Linked DNA regions of Streptomyces hawaiiensis. The protein of the gene in region 2 interacts with the protein of the main gene of each other region in a pairwise test. Links are inferred from orthologs where the notes say so. Each region holds a gene or a part of one and is shown on either strand. Other genes may lie near its edges.

Region 1 (3,314 bases), 5.7 Mb from region 2 along the record:
GGGTTCCTCGTGGCGTGGCTGGTGGTGCTGTTCCTGGTCGCCGAACTGGTTCGCAACTGCGGCCGGTTCACGCTCGCCGACGTCGTGGCGGCCCGGATGAGGGAACGGCCGGTACGGATCGCGGCGGGAACCTCCTCGGTCACGGTGTCTGTTCTGTACCTGGTGGCACAGATGGTCGGCGCGGGCAGCCTGGTGGCGCTGCTGCTCGGGGGCACGAGCGACGCCGCGCGGGCCTGGACCGTCATCGGCGTGGGCGCACTCATGGTGGTCTATGTGTCGTTGGGAGGGATGCGCGCGACCACGTGGATCCAGATCGTCAAGGCCGTTCTGCTTCTCGGCGGCACCATCGCGCTGACGGTGCTCGTCCTGATGCGCTTTCACGGCGACCTGAACCGGCTGCTGCTCACGGCGGCCGAGCGCAGCGGGCACGGGGAGGCGTTTCTGGCGCCGGGGCTGAAGTACGGCGGGGACTGGACCGCCCGCTTCGACTTCATCAGTCTGGGGCTGGCTCTGGTGCTGGGCACGGCGGGGCTGCCGCACATCCTGTCGCGCTTCTACACCGTGCCCACCGCGCGCGCCGCCCGCCGCTCGGTCGTCTGGGCCGTCGGGCTCATCGGTGGCTTCTACCTCATGACGATCGTGCTCGGATTCGGTGCGGCCGCCGTCCTGGGCCCGGAGGCGGTGCGCGGGTCGAACGCGGCGGGGAACACGGCGGTTCCGCTGCTGGCGCTCGATCTGGGCGGTGGGGCGGGATCCACCGGCGGGACGGTCCTCTTCGCGATCGTCGCCGCGGTCGCCTTCGCCACGATCCTCGCCGTGGTCGCCGGCATCACGCTCGCGTCCTCGGCGTCCGTGGCCCACGACCTGTACGCGTCTGTGCGGCGCCGGGGCAGGAGGCCGCGCAGCGAGGTGGCGGTGGCCCGTGTCGCGGCCGTCGGCGTCGGCGTGGTGGCGATCGCCCTCGGTCTGCTGGCGCGGGACCTCAACGTGGCGTTCCTGGTGGGCCTGGCCTTCGCCGTCGCCGCGTCGGCGAACCTGCCGGTGCTGCTCTACTCCCTGTTCTGGCGCGGCTTCACCACTCGGGGCGCCGTGTGGGCCGTCTACGGCGGCCTGGCCCCGGCCGTGGTGCTCGTGGTGCTGTCACCGGTCGTCTCGGGCAGCCCGGACTCGCTGTTCCCGGGCATCGACTTCCAGTACTTCCCCCTGCAGAACCCGGGTCTGGTCTCGATCCCTCTGGGCTTCCTCGCGGGTTGGCTGGGCACGCTCACCTCGACGGAGGTCCCTGACGAGGCCAAGCACGCGGAGACCGAGGTGCGGTCGCTGACCGGGGCGGGAGCGGCGTAGGGCTGCTGCCTTCGTTGCCGTGGCAGTCATCACCGAGTTCGCGCGGAAGCACGGCAGGCGGACGTCCTAGCCGCGGGTCGCCCACACGTAACGGTGTTCCGGGCGGCCCGCGTCGCCGTACTTGAGGGTCAGTCTTGCCCGTCCCGTGCGCTCCAGGAGCTTCAGATAGCGCTGGGCGGTCTGGCGGCTCACCCCGGTGCGCTCGGCGATCTCCTGGGCGGACAGGGGCCCGTCCGCGTGCATCAGGGACTGGCGGACCAGCTCCGCGGTGGTGGGGGAGTGCCCTTTGGGCAGGTCGGGCTCGGACGGCGCCGACAGGGCCCCGAAGATGCGGTCCACCTCGGCCTGTTCCGCCTCTCCGCCACCGTCCAGGGTGCGGCGCAGCTCCGCGTAGGCCTCCAGCTTGGCGCGCAGGCCGGCGAAGGCGAACGGTTTGACCAGGTACTGCAGCGCGCCGTGCCGCATCGCCGCCTGCACGGTGGAGACGTCCCGGGCCGCCGTCACCATGATCACGTCGGTCTGGTCACCGCGCCGCCGCATCTCCTGGACGACCGCGAGCCCCGTCGCGTCCGGGAGGTAGTGGTCCAGGAGCACGAGGTCCAGCCGGGGCAGCGTCTCCAGTCGGTGCAGCGCCTCCGTGGCGCTGTGGGCCTCTCCGGCGACATGGAAGCCCGGCACCTTCTCGACGTAGGCGGCGTTGACCCGCGCGACCCTCATGTCGTCGTCCACGACCAGGACCTCGATCATCTCGACTCCTCCTCGACGGTCTGCGGAGCTGACGGCACGGTCAGTGCGGCCGGTTGGGGATCCGGCTCGGCCAGCGCCTCGGGCAGGACGACGGTGAACTCCGCGCCCCCGCCGTGCGCCTCGCCGACGGTCGCGCTGCCACCCTGCCGCTCCGCCAGCCTGCGCACCAGGGAAAGTCCGATACCCCGCTCGCGGTGAGCCGGCGGCTTCTTCGTAGACCATCCCGTCGTGAAGATCAACTCCCTGTGCTGCGGCGGGATCCCCGGCCCGGTGTCGCGCACCCTGAGGATCGCCGTACGCCCCTTGGCGCGCAGTTCGACCTCCACGCGCGCGTGCGGCTTGCCGGCGACGGCGTCGAGGGCGTTGTCCACCAGGTTCCCCACGACGGTGACGAGCCCCTGCGGGTCGACCAGCCGGTCGGGCAGCCGGGTCCGGTCCGACACCCACAGGACGACGCCCCGCTCGGCCGCGACGGTCGCCTTGCCGACCAGGAGGGCGGCGAGCAGCGGGTCCTCGATCCGCTCGGTGACCTGTTCCGCGGTGGCCCGGTGATCGCCGACCACCTCGCCGACGAACTCGACGGCGTCGTCGTACATCTCCAGTTCGAGCAGTCCCAGAAGCGTGTGCATCCGGTTGGCGTGCTCGTGGTCCTGGGCGCGCAGGGCGTCGATCAGACCGTGGGTGGAGTCCAGTTCGCGGCCCAGCTGCTCCAGCTCGGTGCGGTCGCGCAGGGTGGCCACGGCACCGCCGTCGTCTGTGGGCATACGGTTGGCGACCAGTACCCGCTGGCCGCGCACGGTGAGCAGATCCGTGCCGGTGACGCGTCCGGCGAGAACATCGGCCGTACGGCCCGCGCCGAGCGCCTCGTCGGGCGTACGGCCTACCACCGTTTCCCTCAGGCCCAGCAGGCGCTGTGCTTCGTCGTTCACGAGGCGGATGCGGCCGGTGCGGTCCAGGGCGACGACGCCCTCCCGGATGCCGTGCAGCATCGCCTCGCGTTCCGACAGAAGCGCCGCGATGTCCGAGAAGGCCAGGTCCCTCGTCTGCCGATGGACCCGCCGGGAGATGAGCCACGCGGCCAGCGCGCCCACGGCCAGGGCACCGCCGGCGTACGCGAGCAGCCCCGGGATCGCGTGGATCAGGCGGGCACGGACGCTGTCGTAGGCGATGCCGACCGAGACGGCGCCGACGACGGTGCCGTCGCTGTCGCGCAGCGGCACCTT
Region 2 (3,050 bases):
GGACAGGGGGACGTGGTGGAGCGGCCGTCGAGGGTGACGGTGACCTGGCTGACCGGGCCGGTGGGGCCCGTCTCGGTGTGGTGGACCTCGCGGACGGGCTCGTCGTCGGCGTAGAAGAGTTCCTGGTGGACGCGGTCGGCGGGCACGCCGAGGCCGGTCAGGACCTGCTGGGCGGCGCGGACCATGCCGTGCGGGCCGCACAGCCACCAGTGGTCGGCAAACTCCACGCCGACCAGCGCGTCGACGAGGGCGGAGAGCCGCTCGGCGTCGAGGCGGCCGGAGAGCACCTCGGCCTCGCGGGGCTCGCGGGAGAGGACGTGGGCGAGCTGGAACCGCGTGGGGTAGAGGTCCTTCAGGTCGGCGAGTTCGTCGGCGAACATCACCGTGCCGGTGCGGCGGTTGCCGTAGAGGAGGGTGACGCGCGAGCGGGAGTCGGCGGCCAGGACGGACTCGGCGATGGAGACCATGGGCGTGATGCCGGAACCGGCGGCGATCAGGACGTGGTGGCCGTGGGTGGTGAGGTCGGGCGTGAAGGCGCCGGTGGGTGCCATCACCTCGACGGTGTCGCCGGGGCGTACGTCGTGCACCAGCCAGGAGGAGAACAGGCCGCCCGGCACGACCCGGACGCCGATGCGCGGCGCTGTGCCGGCGGGTGCGCAGATCGAGTACGAGCGGCGCTCGTCCCGGCCGTCGATGTCACGGCGCAGGGTGAGCGACTGGCCGGGCGCGAAGGTGAACTCCTCGGCCAGCTCGGCCGGGATGTCGAAGCTCACAGCTGCCGCGTCCTCGCACAGCGGCTGCACGGCGGCGACCCGCAGGGGGTGGAAGACCGGACGTCGGCGGGCACTCGGGCGTGCCGCCGGGGCGGGGGCCGGCTCCATCAGGTCCTCCATCAGATCTCCTTGAGGTACTCGAACGGCTCGCGGCAGGCGAGGCAGCGCCACAGGGACTTGCAGGACGTGGCGCCGAAGCGGGAGGTCTCCTCGGTGTCGGGGTGACCGCAGCGGGGGCAGGGCACCGAGCGTCGGGCCGGCGACAGCACGAGCGGGACCGGGCCGGTGGCGCGCGCCGGTGCGGCGCCGGGCGGGGCGATGCCGTGCTCGGCGAGCTTGCGCCGGCCGGCCGCCGTGATCCAGTCACTGCTCCACGGCGGGTCGAGGACCGTGCGGATCTCCACGCGCGCGTACCCCGCCTCGCGCAGCCGGGCGGCCACGCCGGCACGCATCTCCGCCATCGCCGGGCAGCCCGAGTAGGTCGGGGTCAGGCTCGCGACCACCGTTCCCTCCGGGGTCAGCGACACCTCGCGCAGCACTCCGAGGTCGGCCAGCGTGAGCATGGGCAGTTCGGGGTCGGGCACCTGCTCGGCGATGCGCCGGGCCCGTCGCGCGTCCGGGAGTGCCGTCACCATGACGCCTCCGGGTGGGCGCGGGCCACACCCTGCAACTCGGCCAGCAGCGGGGCGAGATGCTCGGTGTGCTCGCCTGCGCGGCCCGAGCCGGGCAGCGGGCGGTAGACGGGCATGGGCAGCCCGGCCGCCTCGGTGACCTGGCGCAGGACGGCGACGACCTCGTCGCGGACGTCGTACGCCGTGAACAGCTCGCCCAGGTAGGGCGCCACCTGTTCCTGCGCCTTGCGCATCCGGCGGTGCGACTCCTCGGTGCCGTCGCCGAGGCGCACGGCCCACTCGGCCGCGTACTGGCGGTGGTACGCCAGCTCCTTCACGCCCTTGGCGGCGATCGCCGCGAGCACCGGGTCTCCGTGTGCGGTGAGCCGCTCGAAGTGCGCGAGGCGCCAGCCGGCGAACACCAGCAGCCGCACGATGGTGAACGCGAAGTCGCCATTGGGGAGTTCGGCCAGGCGTACGTTGCGGAAGTCGCCGGCGTCACGGAAGTAGGCGTAGGCGTCCTCGCCGCGGCCGGTGCCGTCGACCTGGCCCGCGCGGGAGTAGAGCAGACGGGCCTGGCCGAGCAGGTCGAGCCCGATGTTGGCCAGCGCCACCTCCTCCTCCAGCTCGGGGGCGCGGGTGGTCCACTCGGCGAGCCGCTGGGCGGCGACCAAGGCGTCGTCGGCCAAGGTCACGCAGAGGGCGGCCAGTTCACCGGCGTCCACACCCTCGGGTAGGGCGGTGTCCACGCCGTGCAGGGGGTCCTCGAAGCCGGTGCCGTAGGCCCAGCGGGTGTCGTCCTCGTGTCCCTCGGCGAGGGTCATGTAGACGTGGTCGTCGCTCATGCCCTGTCCTTCAGATGTGGGGGACGTCGTCGGGGATGTCGTAGAAGGTCGGGTGCCGGTAGACCTTGTCGGCGCTGGGCTCGAAGAAGGGGTCCTTCTCGTCGCGGGTGGAGGCGGCGATGTGCTCGGAGCGCACGACCCAGATCGAGACGCCCTCGTTGCGCCGGGTGTACAGGTCGCGGGCGTGGGTGAGCGCCATGCGGTCGTCGGCGGCGTGCAGCGAGCCCACGTGGACGTGGTTCAGCCCGCGCTTGCCGCGCACGAACACCTCGTACAGCGGCCAGTCCTGCTTGTCGGCGGTCATGCCACCGCTCCCTTCCGCTCGCGGGCCGCCTGCTTGGCCGCGTGGGCGGTGGCCGCCTCGCGCACCCAGGAGCCCTCCTCGTGAGCCGTGCGGCGCCGTTGCATCCGCTGGTCGTTGCACGGGCCGTCGCCCTTGATGACCCGCATCAGCTCGTCCCAGTCGGGCGTGCCGAAGTCGTGGTGGCCCCGCTCCTCGTTCCAGCGCAGCTCCGGGTCGGGGAGCGTAACGCCGAGCTTCTCGGCCTGCGGGACGGTCATGTCGACGAAGCGCCGGCGCAGTTCGTCGTTGCTGTGCCGCTTGATCTTCCAGGCCATGGACCGCGCCGAGTTGGGCGAGGCGTCGTCGGGCGGGCCGAACATCATCAGCGACGGCCACCACCAGCGGTTCACCGCGTCCTGCACCATCTCGCGCTGCTCCGGGGTGCCGCGCATCATGGTCATCAGCAGCTCGTAGCCCTGCCGCTGGTGGAACGACTCCTCCTTGCAGATCCGCACCATGGCGCGTGCGTACGGCCCGT

The links.
Region 1: the proteins of paaC (region 2) and CEB94_RS30095 interact in binary tests that used the Escherichia coli proteins (3 or more experiments, as listed by UniProt). The link is inferred for Streptomyces hawaiiensis from one-to-one orthologs.

The regions. Positions count from the first base shown.
Region 1 is NZ_CP021978.1:6,523,095-6,526,408, forward strand. The notes cover bases 252-3,250. They hold CEB94_RS30095 (response regulator), read right to left. Parts: upstream 2,092-3,250; coding sequence 1,411-2,091; downstream 252-1,410. Other genes in these bases: CEB94_RS30090 (solute symporter family protein), read left to right, coding at 252-1,344; CEB94_RS30100 (sensor histidine kinase), read right to left, coding at 2,088-3,250. Outside these bases: more of CEB94_RS30090, read left to right, coding at 1-251; more of CEB94_RS30100, read right to left, coding at 3,251-3,314. UniProt on the Escherichia coli protein: Member of the two-component regulatory system DpiA/DpiB, which is essential for expression of citrate-specific fermentation genes and genes involved in plasmid inheritance.
Region 2 is NZ_CP021978.1:802,074-805,123, forward strand. The notes cover bases 316-3,050. They hold paaC (1,2-phenylacetyl-CoA epoxidase subunit PaaC), read right to left. Parts: upstream 2,230-3,050; coding sequence 1,402-2,229; downstream 316-1,401. Other genes in these bases: paaD (1,2-phenylacetyl-CoA epoxidase subunit PaaD), read right to left, coding at 893-1,408; paaB (1,2-phenylacetyl-CoA epoxidase subunit PaaB), read right to left, coding at 2,240-2,533; paaA (1,2-phenylacetyl-CoA epoxidase subunit PaaA), read right to left, coding at 2,530-3,050. UniProt on the Escherichia coli protein: Component of 1,2-phenylacetyl-CoA epoxidase multicomponent enzyme system which catalyzes the reduction of phenylacetyl-CoA (PA-CoA) to form 1,2-epoxyphenylacetyl-CoA. The subunit C may be essential for structural integrity of the alpha subunit.